DNA from 2 places in the Limosilactobacillus panis genome. Region 2 is predicted to be linked to the other one. Evidence: predicted binding sites of a transcription regulator. Region 2 holds the regulator's gene; the other holds the start of a gene.
The links. Region 2 encodes HrcA, which represses chaperone genes, less so after heat shock. Its sites were predicted from a motif close to TTAGCACTCNNNNNNNNNGAGTGCTAA; they were not measured.
Positions count from the first base shown of each region.

Region 1 (7,365 bases), 460 kb from region 2:
TATTGTATACCTATTTTGGTAAATTGAACCCGCTAAGGAGAAAATTAATATCCAATACCTAGCTTTTTTAACCTACTTTTTAATATGTTGCGCCATTATTAAGCATTTCTGGCCTCGCTACCCAGGATGGGGGCAGCGGATCATCCTACTGAGCCTTTTGGTCTACATCACGGCAGTCATGGCCCTGTGCTTGACCCCCGCGCTTCTTAGCGTTGCCTCTGCTCATAAGCGTCTTTTCTATCTCTGGGGTGTTCCCTATAATATCATCCCCTTCCAGGGACTCAGCCACGAGTTCTTCCTCAACGTCATTATGACGGTTCCCTGGGGCGTCTACCTATTCCTTATTAACCACCGGCAGAGATTAGCAGGGGTCATCCTGTTCTCTTTTCTGTTCAGTCTCTTCATTGAGCTGAACCAGTTCATCCTCGACCTGCTAGTCAACCTGGGTCGACTAGCTGATGTCGATGATTTGATTACCAACACGGCCGGGGGCCTGATCGGTTTCTTGGTTATGACCCTCTTATTCCGGACACAAGTCCACCGCTTGATTCAATATTTTAGTCTCAGTAAGGACAAAGTTTGGTAAACTATTACTGTGAGGTGACATTAATGATTTCAAACGAACAGCGTGCACACGATATTGCAATTGCCTTAATGCAAGCTAACAGCAAGGATGTTGAACCAATTGAGGCTTACCACCGCTATGTCAACTATCTGCTGCCGATTTTACGGGAAATTGATAAGGACTTCCCCCACGGAATCCGCGAACACCTTAATTAAAAATATACTAAATACGCCACGACTCGGCCAAGCCCGTATCATGGTGTATTTTAATCTATTGCTAAATTAGAAAGGGGAAAATGATTTATGTTTAATGAACATCAAAAACGATTCGACTGGTTTAGTCTAATTCTGGGAATCCTGTTTGTGATTGCGGGCTTTGCATCCTTCATGCATCCCGACAAGACCCTTCACTTCCTGTCCATTCTAGTCGGGATTGCTTTTATTTATCGGGGAATCTACGAATTGTGGTTCCGTAAGTTTATTGATGTCACTCTGAACGAACACTCCGCTTGGATTGCATTCGCAGCTATTTTAGATATTATTCTAGGGGTTATTGTCCTCGTCTATCCTAACTGGGGAATTCTTTACCTAGCAATTTTATTTGCGATTTGGTTCATCATCGATGCCATCATACAAATCAAGGCAGCAGGTCTCTTCAAAGAATTCCATCGCGGGTACGCTACCTTATTAATTATTCTCGGGAGCGTTAGCGTTGCCCTGGGAGTAATCCTGCTGTTCAGTCCAATGCTTTCCGCACTGACCATTGTTTGGCTGGTTTCAACAATGCTGCTGGTCTTTGGCATCATGCATATTATTCAAGCATTCTAAACTAAGCCGGGAAAGGGTATGGCTAGTATAGGACAATCGTTGGCGCGTTAGGGCCAGCGGTTGTCGTAATCAATGGACTTGCTTTGCGGCACTAGACACCAGGAACACGCTTCGACGCGAAGCTAACCTCTTGGTTCTCCCGCGATTACTTATGTAGTGTATTTAAAAATAAGAGGCTGGGAAAAAACTCCTAGTCCAAAGCAAAAACCGGATGATGAATTTTTTGAACAATTCATCATCCGGTTTTTATGTACACAGGAAATCGTTCCTGATATGATGTAATTACCACAAAACAACCCAAAGGAGCGATTTTCATGTATCAAAATTATACCATAGGACAAACCGAATTCGTACTAAGCTATAACTATGATTTACCACAAAATCATATTGCGCGGCTAATTAGTGATTTTGTCGACTCGATTCCACAAAATGTGCTATTAGAAGATTCAGGAGCGGCTACCGGCCGCCCTTCATCGCATCCAGCAATTATGCTTAAGATTCTCTTGTTTGCCTACGCACGTCAAACTTATTCTGGAAGAAAGATTGAAATGATGTTGGATGAGAACCTGCCAATGCGTTGGTTAGCTCATGATTATGCTTATAGCTACCATACCATTAATAACTTTCGACGCAGTCAGCACGCTAGTAAGCTAATTAAACATGCCTTTGTTTACTTTACCATGGCTTTGAAAGATCACGGACTAATTCAAAATGATGCAGTTTTTATCGATGGGACCAAGGTAGAAGCCGATGCCAATAAATATTCATTTACTTGGCGACGGGCAGTTGAAAAGTATCACGCTAAGTTAAGAGAAAAGACGAGTAAGCTTTATGAGGAACTAGTAGAAAAACAAGTGGTGCAAGAAATGGCACCCGAGCTGGTTACTTCTGCCGAAGGCATGGAAGTAATGGAACAAGAACTTGCGGAGAAAATCACTAAGTTAGATGAAGAGATTAAGCAAGAACCAAAAATCATCAAAGGTGGTTCAGTTAGAAAACGGCGCCGTCGTTTTCTAAAAAAACTTCGCCATCAATTAAGCAACGACCTAATTCCGCGTGCCAAAAAGTATGAACGTGCCGAAGATATCTTCCAAGGTCGTAATAGCTATTCCAAGACTGATCATGATGCGACTTTTATGTGTATGAAGGAAGATCCGATGATGAATCGGGAGTTAAAGCCCGGCTATAACCTGCAAATCGCTACACATAAGCAATTTGTCCTTGATTACGGGCTCTTTTCAAATCCAACTGACACCAGGACCTTAGTGCCATTCCTTACCCAGTTTCATGCTTTAGATTTCTTTAAGCATATCGTTGCCGATGCCGGTTATGGTAGTGAGTACAATTACACAATGATTCTTGATCAGTTTGAAAAGCAGCCTGTTATTCCATACACAACTTATCAAAAGGAACAGAAACATAAATTTAAAAACGATCCAACTAAATCACAAAATTGGCAGTATAATGCCGAAGATGATTACTACATCGATCATTTAGGAGTTCGCTTTAGCTTTTATCGGTATAGTAGGCGAACCGATAAATATGGTTTCGAACGTGATTTCAAACTCTACCGAGCGGATAAGCACCAACTGTCAGAACAATTGGATGAGTTGGCAAAAACACCAAGTGGTCGGCAACGCTATATGCAGGTTAACCCAACGTGGAATTATTACAAGGCTAAAGTAAAAGCAACCCTCTCAAGTGACGAAGGCAAGGCAATTTATCGTCGACGAAAGTTCGACGTTGAGCCAGTCTTTGGTCACATGAAGAGGGATTTTGGCATACGCCGAACTCATCTACGCGGACAACGGGCTGTGGAAAATGACATTGGGCTAGCCTTGATGGCATTAAATCTAACGAAATTTGGTCAATCAATTAGTCGATTGGCGACTAATTTTATAAATAATTTAAAATCCGGACTATGATTTTTGAATCGATCAAAAATTATAGTCCGGATTTTACTGTTAGAGAACCAAGAATTAATAGTTAATTCCCAGCCTCTTACTTTTAAAGGCAATTATTTATTAGTCAATATCAATCCGGGTGTCGTTCTCGTCACTAGCTTGTAGCTTTGGCAGGTTCAAGGTCAAAACACCGTTCGTGTATTGAGCCTTAACTGCGTCCCGGTCAACGTCTGGCAAACGGTATTGCCGACTCATCTGACCATACCGCCGTTCGGTGTGGAGAACATTACCATCCTTGTCGCTGTCATCGGCAAAGGTGTCCCGGTGACCAGTTACGGACAAAATGTTGTTAGCATAGTTGATATGAATGTCTTTCTTATCAAAGCCAGGCATATCAATCTTGACCATGTAGCCCTTATCATTTTCAGACACATCGGTCTTCATGTGATCAGCTACTGGTGTTAAGTCTGAGAAGAAGTCATCATTCATCCAGTCACGCATATTCATCAGATTATCAAATAAGTTGTTACGACGTTGAATTTCGTTAGCCATATATTGAATCATCCTTTCTAATACCTTGTTTACATTTTCTATATTAATCATTGGTCAACAATAGTCAAGAAAAAATTAGCAGTTAATTGTGTTGAGTGCTAATTTTTATTTGACCAATATTAACTAAACGGCTAATTGCAACGTGCCCAAGGGTTCTGGCACCTGACATTTTACTAATTGACGAGCAGAAATTTTATCTATTCTTCTAAATATATGAATATTTTATCATACATAATTGTGCTAAAATGTACCTATTAATTACTGAGGAAGGCTTAAGACAATGAATCTTATGAAAAAACTACTATTAATCACTCTGGTTGGTGTATTTGCATTTATCACAACTAGTGTCACCGCTAGTGCCGATTCCCACATGCGGACACCCATTGATTACCGGAAGCCATCAGAGACGATTCCTTACCCGGATATCGACAAACTCAAGGATCCCTGGATTAAGGTCAGCATCAACAAAAACCGGGTCTACATCATGTCTGGCAATAAGGCGGTATACACAATGTACTGCAGCGCCGGAAAGTACGAAAACAAGGATGGTAAACGGGTAAGTATTACGCCGACTGGCACCTTCGCTATCCAGTCCGAACGGGGTAATAGCTTCTACAACCCATCGGTTAAGTGTGGGGCAAATAACTACGTTTCTTGGCACGACAACGGTTCCTACCTCTTTCACAGTGTCCCAACGGATAAGGACGGCCACTACATCAAGTCCGAAGCGGCTAAGTTGGGTAAAATGACCGCCTCTCACGGCTGTGTCCGCCTGTCCGTTCCAGACTCCAAGTGGATGATGAACGTGCCGGAAGGAACCAAGGTTGTTGTCCAGGATAACTAAGAGGAGGTTTCCTAATGAAAGAGGTAACAATTAACGGGATCACCCTCCCTGCCGTGGGTATCGGCACCTGGAACGTCGGTGATCACCCTAGCCAACGGCAAGACGAAATTGCCGCCATCCAAGCTGGCATCAATGCCGGGGCCCGGGTGGTAGATACCGCTGAAATGTATGGCAATGGCCGTGCAGAGCGACTTGTCAAGGACGCCATCGCCCCCTTTGACCGGGGAAATCTTTTTCTGATTGATAAAGTCCTCCCCCAAAACGCTAGTGCCCGCCTTTTAGAACGGAGTCTCGACCGGAGCCTACAAAACGTGGGAACCGATTACTTTGACCTCTACCTCCTTCACTGGCGGGGAACGGTACCCCTATTAGAAACAGTCACTACTATGGAGGAAATGGTTAAGAAGGGTAAGATTAGGTCCTGGGGGGTCTCCAACTTTGATGTCAGTGACCTCCAGGAGCTATGGGCACTGCCCAATGGGGACCACTGCGTTGCCAATCAAGACCTGTATAACCTTGATGAACGCGGGATTGAGTTTGACCTTCTTCCCGTGATGCGGACCCAACGTCTCCCTTTAATTGCTTACTCCCCCCTTGCCCAGGGTGATTCTATCTCAGGCAAACTAGCTACCAATAAAGTCCTGCAAGAGATTGCTGCTAACCACCAGGCCACAATTTACCAGGTAATGCTGGCATGGACGCTACGGGAACCAGGCGTTCTGGCAATTCCAAAGAGCGGTTCGGCACAACACGCTCAGTTAAATGTCCAGGCCAGTTCACTTGAATTTACCAGTGACGAACTGAAGCAGCTAGCGGCCACCTTTCCCAAACCAACTAGTAAGCAGCCATTAGCTGTCATCTAATAAAACGAAAAAATCGACACCAGCGCTTGAATTCAAACGTTAGTGTCGATTTTTTAGCCTCGCCAGGGAAAATCGAGCGAGATGGCACCAGCAATTTGTTGCTCAGACTGCCGACTAGCCCGTCGCTTTTGACGACGACCTTCGTACCCGGCCATTAGTGTCCGTTGCTCATCGGTCTCTGGAACCATCCCCGCCACCGGAACTGCTTTATGAGGGTCTTCAATGACGTAAGTGATGAAGCAGGTGAAACCCAAGAAGCGTTCGCCGGTCATCAAGTGCTCACCAATAACCTTGACGAAGACCTCGATGGAGCGGTGACCAACTCCAGTGACGTAAGCCTCCATGCACATTGAATCTTGGAGCTTGAAGGGCCGAAGAAATTGAACGTTGTCCATGCTTGCCGTGACAACAACCGTCCGCGCAACCCGCATGGCAGCTATCGAGGCCTCCCCGTCAATTAATTCCAAAATCCGTCCCCCATAAACGGTGCCGTGTTCATTGAGGTCATCATTGAGAACCCGGTGGACGGAAATGGAGAGTGTGTCATTACATTTTGCTTGCATAATAAATGGAACCCCTTACACTTTTTTATTATTCTAACATAATTGGATAGAATTTAAATTTCACTCACCGTTTGCTCAAAGATACACTATAATAATAACAAGGCTATAAGAAAGGATTGAGATCAATGCCTAAGCAAGAAAAAATCAAGACGCCTTCGCTCTATGTCAACACGGAGCGCGGGGTTGCTTTGCTAAACCTGAGTCATGCGTATTACAAAGACACCTACTCACTAGTCAATAGTGATGAATTATTGGAAGTTGTTAAGTTGTACCTTGATTCTAAGAATCCGGAATACGACGATGACGCATTTGATAATGCCACGCCTGAACAATATGTTCAAACATTAAAGAAAATCCTGATTGATGATGACAGTGCCTTTGACAAGTATGGTCCAAAGGATATTCTGGCCAGCGTTGAAGAACTATATTCTTTTTACCGGTCCTTACTCCGGGTAACAGTAATTAATTACAATAATAGCAAAATTGCCGGTAACGAATTTAAGATGATCGACGGGCACTTCAACGACCTGGTTCGTGAATCCTACCGGGTGGTTGAAGAAAAGCTCCAGGGATTTGCCAACCAAACCTACCGGCAAGTTAACGCCGCTTCAAACGCGGCCATTCTTGTTCAGACACATGATTGGCCAATCCCAGAAGGTTACGACCAGTTGCGCGATATTGACTTTATCGATACCGTCATGCTCCGTCCACCAATGATGATGCACACTAAGAGTAACAAGCGTGAAGGGGTCTTCTCCGCTGTTGAAGAGAACCCCATCAAGCGGTTCCACGGTCAAAAGGGCCAATGGTACTGCTACCCGGCTAAGATTGGGGAAAGCTTGGCCTACATCTACTTCAACGTTGACTACCTAGTCAACGGGATTGCCCTCTCTAACCTCTTCCAGCTAGCCCAGCCAGACGAGGTCCGGGGTCAAAAGCCCGACCTGATTCTGCTCTTCGGCTTGAAGGAAACCGAGGGAATGGTTTCGCACTACTACCACGATACCAAGAACCACATCTGGGTTGGGGAAGTGCCATACACTGACAAGACCACCTACTTTGGTTACATGAAGAAGATGTGCCTGACATTGCATAACCTCCACCAGATTTACAACGGCCGCCTGCCAATTCACGGCTCCATGCTGCGAGTGCGGTTCACCAATGGTAAGGAAAAGAACGTGGTCTTCTTTGGTGACTCCGGTGCCGGGAAGTCCGAATCAATCGAAGCAATGCAGGAAATCGCTGAT
Region 1 is NZ_CP081855.1:1,445,810-1,453,174, forward strand. It holds gene KZE55_RS07025 (VanZ family protein) at 158-586, shown strand; gene KZE55_RS07030 (hypothetical protein) at 610-780, shown strand; gene KZE55_RS07035 (HdeD family acid-resistance protein) at 868-1,392, shown strand; gene KZE55_RS07040 (IS1182 family transposase) at 1,707-3,317, shown strand; gene KZE55_RS07045 (Hsp20/alpha crystallin family protein) at 3,417-3,848, opposite strand; gene KZE55_RS07050 (L,D-transpeptidase) at 4,129-4,692, shown strand; gene KZE55_RS07055 (aldo/keto reductase) at 4,707-5,555, shown strand; gene KZE55_RS07060 (acyl-CoA thioesterase) at 5,609-6,118, opposite strand; gene KZE55_RS07065 (phosphoenolpyruvate carboxykinase (ATP)) at 6,244-7,365, shown strand, end outside.
Region 1: the regulator HrcA is predicted to act here: its motif matches at 3,924-3,950, upstream of KZE55_RS07045 (Hsp20/alpha crystallin family protein).

Region 2 (7,365 bases):
TTTTGACGTGGACAGTAACCTGCTCATCACCAGTCCCCTTACCATTCAAGTAAGGAACACCCTTCCCCCGTAAGCGGAAGTTGGTCTCGGATTGCGTTCCAGCAGGAACCTTTAGGTCAACGTCACCATGAACGGTCTTAACCTTGATTTCGTCCCCCAGTGCAGCTTGGGCAAACGAAATATCCCGGTCAACGTAAATAGTAGTGCCATCACGCCGGAAGTCTCGACTCGGGGTAACTCTGAAGACAATGTATAGGTCACCAGCCGGTCCACCGTTTTCACCAGCATCACCCTGGCCTTCAAGGCGCATCTGCTGGCCATCATCAACCCCAGCGGGAACTTTAACTTCCAGCTCGTGCTTTGCATGAACATGCCCACTACCGTGGCAGGTCTGGCACTGATCAGCAGCTTTAATTACCTTACCAGTCCCGTGACACTCTGGACAAGTGGTTTGGGTCTGCATACTCCCCAGAGGTGTCCGCCGTACAGTGACGATTACACCGCTTCCGCCACACCGTTTACAAGTCGTCGCGGACTTACCTGGTTTGGCACCGGTCCCGTGACAGGTTTTACATTGCTCATCACGATCGTACTTAATGGTCGTCGTTTTCCCAAAAATGGCATCCATAAACTTCAGCGTCATGGCATACTGGAGGTCCCGACCCTGACGCGGGGCAGTCGGGTTAGGCCGCCGACTGCCGCCACCACCAAAGAATTGGCTGAAGATATCATCAAAGCCACTGGCGCCGCCAAAGCCCTGACTACTAAAGCCGCCATTGCCAAAGCCACCAAAACCTTGGCCCGCTCCGGCCTGTGGACCAGCAGAACCAAACTGATCATACTGGGCCCGCTTTTGCGAATCACTTAAGACATCGTAAGCTTCATTAATCTTCTTAAATTTTTCTTCCGCACCAGGTGCATGGTTTACATCCGGGTGGTACTTAGCAGCGAGTCGCCGGTAAGCGTGTTTAATATCTGCTTCCGAGGCATCTTTTGAGACACCTAAAACATCGTAATAGTTTTCTTCTGCCATTTATATCCCTCACAACTTAATTGCTTGTATAGTTATACCACAGATCGGAAACGAAAGTAAAAGCCAAAGTCCTAAACTGTGGCCTTTGGCTTTTACAATGCATCTAGCAATTAGAAATTACTTCTTGTCGTCTGGGGTAACATCCTTGAAGTCACCATCAACGGTGTTGCCATTATCATTGCCCTTTTGGTTACCGTTATTGCCGGCATTGCCAGTAGGGTTTGCACCGCCCTGGGCATTCCCTTGAGCTCCTTGGGCCTGCTTGTAAAGCTTGACACTCAAGTCTTGGATAACCTTGTTGAGAGCGTCCTTCTTGGCCTTCATGTCATCAAGGTTACCGCTTTTCTTGGCCTTCTTCAGGTCGTCACGAGCACTTTCGGCCTTCTTGATGTCTTCGTCAGGAACCTTGCCCTTAACTTCCTTTAAGGTCTTGTCAACTTGGAAGAGTTCTTGGTCGACCTCATTCTTCAAGTCAACTTCTTCCTTCTTCTTCTTGTCGGCTTCAGCGTGTTCTTCGGCATCCTTCTTCATCCGTTCGATTTCTTCGTCGGACAGACCAGAGTTGGACTTGATAACAATCTTTTGTTCCTTACCAGTTCCCATGTCCTTGGCAGAAACGTTAACAATCCCGTTCTTATCAATGTCGAAGGTAACCTTAATTTGAGGAACACCACGAGGAGCAGCTGGAATGTCTGTCAGCTGGAAGTTCCCTAAGGTCTTGTTGTCGGCTGCCATTGGCCGTTCACCCTGAAGAACGTGAATATCAACGGCAGATTGATTATCAGCGGCCGTTGAGAAAATCTGACTCTTGGATGTTGGAATGGTCGTGTTCCGGTCAATCAACTTGGTGAAGACCCCACCCATGGTTTCAATACCAAGAGAAAGTGGTGTAACATCAAGTAGAACAACATCCTTAACATCACCGGTCAGAACCCCACCTTGGATAGCTGCACCAAGGGCAACGGCTTCATCAGGGTTGATGGAGTGGTTTGGTTCCTTACCAGTCAATTCCTTAACCATTTCTTGAACAGCTGGAATCCGGGTTGAACCACCGTTTAGGATAACCTCATCAATGTCATCAAATGAAAGGTCCGCATCCTTCAAAGCGTTCAATACTGGTTGCTTCGTCCGTTCAACCAGGTCATTAGTCAACTGGTTGAATTGGGCCCGGGTCAAACTCTTCTCCAAGTGCAGTGGACCATTTTCACCGGATGAAATGAATGGCAGGCTGATTTGAGCTTCTTGAACACCGGAAAGGTCCTTCTTCGCCTTTTCAGCGGCATCCTTCAACCGTTGCAAAGCCATCTTATCTTTAGAAAGATCAATCCCATGTTCCTGCTTAAAGCCGTCAATTAACCAGTCCATAATCTTTTGGTCGAAGTCATCCCCACCAAGGTGCGTGTCACCGTTAGTAGAAAGAACTTGGAAGACCCCGTCACCTAATTCCAAAATGGAGACATCAAACGTCCCACCACCAAGGTCGTAAACCAGAATCTTTTCATCCTTGTCCTTCTTGTCCAGACCGTAAGCCAGAGAAGAAGCAGTTGGTTCGTTGATAATCCGCTTAACGTCCAAGCCAGCGATCTTTCCGGCATCCTTAGTGGCTTGCCGTTGGGCATCGTTGAAGTAGGCAGGTACTGTAATAACAGCCTTGTTAACGGTGTCGCCAATGTAATCTTCCGCATACTTCTTGATGTATTGAAGAATCATTGCGGAGATTTCTTGTGGCGTGTACTTCTTGCCATCTACTTCAACTGTGTAGCCGGCTTCACCCATATGACTCTTGATAGAAGAAATCGTGTTCGGGTTAGTAATTGCTTGTCGCTTGGCAACTTCACCAACTTGGGTTTCACCATTCTTAAATGAAACAACGGATGGCGTTGTCCGACTTCCTTCTGGGTTAGTAATAATCTTGGGCTCGTTACCTTCCATAACGGCAACGGCGGAGTTAGTAGTACCTAAATCAATACCAATAATCTTGTTACTTGCCATTGTTTATCCCCTCTCTTATATTTTTATTGTGCCACAACAACCATTGCAGGACGCAGAACCCGGTCCTTCAGCTGGTAACCAGCTTGCAAGACTTTGACAACCGTTTCCGGTTTTTGATCACCCTTTACTGGGACGGTTTGAACCGCTTGGTGCAAGGTCGGATCAAAAATCTTTCCTTCTGCGGGGATCTCAGTGACCCCATGGTCCTTTAAGGCTGCCGTTAAGTGGTCGTGGACCATTTGAATACCCTTTTTTAGTTGTTGGCCATTTTCATCTTTAACTTCAATCGTGAGTGCCCGCTTAAGGTTATCAAGAACGGGAAGAACACTCTTTGCCAGGTCCTGACCATCATACTTCAAGATCTGGGCGCGTTCCTTATTAAAGCGGGTCGTCATATTTTGAATTTCCGCTTCGGCACGTAGATACTTGTCATCTTTATCCGCAAGTTGTTTTTTCAAGTCATCCACTTGCTTTTGCAACTTTTCACAGCGGTGGTGGCACTGACCCTTGTGGCCACCATGGTGTTCAGCTTTATTATCAGTCTGAGCAGCTTTGCCATCAGCTTTTGGCTGCTCTTCCTGCTTTTGCTTTTCTTCTTTTGCCAAATGACTCGCCTCCTATGAATCGTAATAGTGTCGGTAAAAGTCAAGTAGTCGCTTGGCTAACTCCTGACGAAAGGCATTTACAATTCCAATCGTCCGTGAGTAAGGCATCCTCGTGGGCCCTAAAACAGCAATGATTCCCTTACCATACTGGTCGACATCATAGCTTGCCGTAATTAGACTATAATCCTTTAACACCTGGTCCTTAGCAATTTCCGAGCCAATCCTGACGTTGACATCCTTATCATCAGATCCCGTGTCAAGAAGGTGCGACAACTCATCATTTTGATCAATTAGGCTATATAACACCTGCAGGGCTTGCGGATCTTGGTTATTAGAAAATCCCAAGATGTTAAGCCGCCCGCCGACAAAGAAGCGTTCCCGAGCGGCCCGGGAAACAACGTTGTCAAACAAGTCCAAGAAGCCGTCAGAACCATGCATATATTGCATGATCCGCTTTGGGATGTCATCATTCAGCCGTTTAACTACTTCAGTCAGCGGTCGCCCGACCAACTGATCATTAATCATCCTGATTACCGCTTGGAGTGCATCGGTATCAAAATTACGTGGCAGGGTAAACGACTGACTCTCGACGTCCCCACTGTCGGTAACCAAAATGGCAATCACCTTATGGTTACCCAACGGGACCACCCGAAAACCACTTAACCGGACATCGGGCTTTAGGGTAAATGCTGTGTAAGAAGTCAGGTCTGACAAGATATCTGCTGAATGCGAAACAATCTCATCAATCTTTTGAAAACTCGTCCCTAAAGAATTCTGGATAACAACCAGGTCATTATCCGTGAGCGCATTTGCATCCAGCAGATGATCGACGTAGTATCGGTAGCCACGCTTTGAAGGCACCCTCCCCGAGGACGAATACTCTTTTTTGATTAGCTGGTGATCTTCTAATACCGCCATCTCATTCCGGATTGTTGCTGAACTAACCTTAAATGGTAACTTTTCAGCGAGGTGCTTTGATCCTACCGGTTGACCGGTTGAGGTGTATTGACGTACAATCGCTTGCAGGATTGCCTTTTGTCGTTGTGTTAGCATTTTGATCACATCCCTTTTTTAGCACTCTTTAGGGCTAAGTGCTAAACACACTTAATAATATACCAATCACCTGTTTAAAAGTCAAGGAATGTCAAATTAAATCTAAGGAGATTTTACAATTGAGTACAGACAACCACCGTTACGTTCAACCTCATAATGCTCAAGAGGCCATGGAGCTCATCCAACGGCTCTTCAACAAGTACCGAAGTGCCCCATTAACCAACGAGCTGCTTGCCTACCATAATAACCTCATCTATCGTCTCCAATCCGATATCAAGGACGCTGCAAAAAAGGAGGGCAGTCCAAAGCGGGTTAAGGAGATCGACCAGATGACTAACATCATGCGCTCATGGACTAACCTCCGCTTAACCGGCCACCCATTTCACGGTAAAATGCACCACTTCCGATTGGTTACCACGGATGGGCCGAAGTTTAAACGGCAGGTCCACAAGATTCACCAGGGCAACAACCACCGGGCTAGTCGTCACTAGGGATTTTTTTGGGGGTGGAGAAACGAAAGGGCCCCAGTTAATATTACAGCACAGTACCCAAAGAGGACTTTAGCATTCGGGAAATCCGAATACTAAAGTCCTCTTTGTCCTTTCTAAAGGCTCACTCTTTTAATGAATTATCTGGCTTGTAATTGCTGGTGGTGCCTGCACGACCTGACGTGCCACTTGTTCATCATGCTTTATTTGTGCCACTAAACTAGTAGCATCCGCAAATTTTTGCTCACCACGAAGGTATTGGTACCAGCGAACCGTTACCTCTTCGCCGTAAACCATTTGGTCAAAGTCAAATAGGTAAATCTCAACGGTCAGCTGGTTGTGGTCACCAAAGGTAATATTATGGCCAACACTGGCCATCCCCCCGTACCAGTTTTCACCAATTTTAACATTAACCGCGTACACACCAATTCCTGGTATCCTCTCCCGTGATGGTGTCTCCACATTGATTGTGGGGAAGCCCAGGGTCCGGCCTCGAGCAAGGCCATGGACGACCAACCCCGTGGTCTGGTAATAGTAGCCTAATTCTTGGTTAGCAGTCTGAACGTCCCCGCGGTCAATTGCCTTCCGGATTGCCCGGGAACCAACCTTCTTGGTCGTGCCCGGATCAGTAAATTTAGGAACTGTTACCACAGTGAACCGGCCTCGCGCATAGGCAGGCAGGTTCGTCATAGTAGCAATTTTAGCCGGACCATAGGTGTGGTCAAAACCCGCCACCACGACTTGGCTATGAAAAGCGACGAGATAGTGGTCGACAAATTCTTGGGGAGTCTGGTTGGCAAAACTCGAGGTAAAACTAACTAGGTACACCAAGTCAACGCTGAGCTGTTTTAAAAGGGCTAACTTCCGGTCAGTAGTGGAAAGGTATTTAAAGCCGCCGGGATATTGCCGGTAAACAACTCCTGGTGCGTGACCATAGGTTAGGACTGCCAAGGGTAACTTCCGCTGGTCAGCAATTTGCCGTGCCCGCCGGATGACCGCTTGATGGCCACGGTGGACCCCATCGAAGAACCCCATCGCCAGCACTACCGGGCCGTCAGGAATTAATTGCTTGTTGATTGGGTGGTGTATTTTTATAACCTGCAATGTTGGGCCTCCTAGTTCGTCAAAAACATCTTTGTTGGCTGATAGGCGTGGTGGTGTGCATCAAAGTGGTAAAGCGCCTTAACTTGGTGACCATACTTGAGGACCAGCTCTGCTGCTGATGAGGAAAGCTCAGCTGGCTTTAGCCAACCCCCGTTCTGAACAGCTTTCCACTGGTCTGCGTTAAGCTCAACCGCCGGATAATCACGGAGGGCGTAATCAAGTGGATAAAGGTAATGGTTAATTGTCCCTGCTGTTACGGCGTCTTGAATATTCCCCAGACTTAGTGTCTGATCAAGGGTAAAGCCACCACTTTTTAGCCGGGTTAGCCAACTCATTGTTCCCGGATAGCCGAACCGCTTTGCCAACTCAACTACCAGTGTCCGTACATAGGTCCCTTTACTGCAGGCGACCTTAAAGCGGACCCGTTCTTCCTGCTTCCCCTGATCATAATCAGCACTTACCAGTTCAAACTTGTCAATCATCACGTGGCGAACTGGACGGTCAACACTTTTCCCCGCCCGTGCATATTCGTAAAGGCGTTTCCCCTTTACCTTTACCGCTGAATACATGGGTGGAATTTGGGTAACCGCCCCCGTCAACGTTGTCATCTGATCACGGATAACATCTGGGGGAATCTCCCTAGTTACCGGCTGGGCAGCAATCACCTCACCGTCAAGATCCTCCGTTGTCGTCGCCTTGCCGATTAACAGTTCACCCTGGTAAACCTTCCCTGACTGCATCAAGTACTCAACGACCTTCGTCGCCCTACCAATACAAATTGGCAGGACCCCATCAACAGACGGGTCTAGGGTCCCCGAGTGACCAATCTTTTTTGTCTTCAGTATTCGTCGCAGGCGGTTAACACAGTCAAAGCTGGTCATTCCCCGTTCTTTATATAAAGGAATAATTCCGTCCATTCGTTTGGTCCTCCGTATACAAAAAGGAGCAGGTCAAAGATTTACCCCGCTCCTCGTGTTTTAGTCAGTTACTTTTCTTGTTGATGAAGCTTATTGATCAGTTGGTCAATCCGACTGCCATAAGCTACGGACGGGTCACGTTCAAACTTGATCTCCGGTGTTTTAAAGATATT
Region 2 is NZ_CP081855.1:982,017-989,381, reverse strand. It holds gene dnaJ (molecular chaperone DnaJ) at 1-1,033, opposite strand, end outside; gene dnaK (molecular chaperone DnaK) at 1,151-3,025, opposite strand; gene grpE (nucleotide exchange factor GrpE) at 3,049-3,630, opposite strand; gene hrcA (heat-inducible transcriptional repressor HrcA) at 3,643-4,683, opposite strand; gene KZE55_RS04790 (hypothetical protein) at 4,854-5,174, shown strand; gene ribF (riboflavin biosynthesis protein RibF) at 5,304-6,275, opposite strand; gene truB (tRNA pseudouridine(55) synthase TruB) at 6,287-7,192, opposite strand; gene rbfA (30S ribosome-binding factor RbfA) at 7,261-7,365, opposite strand, start outside.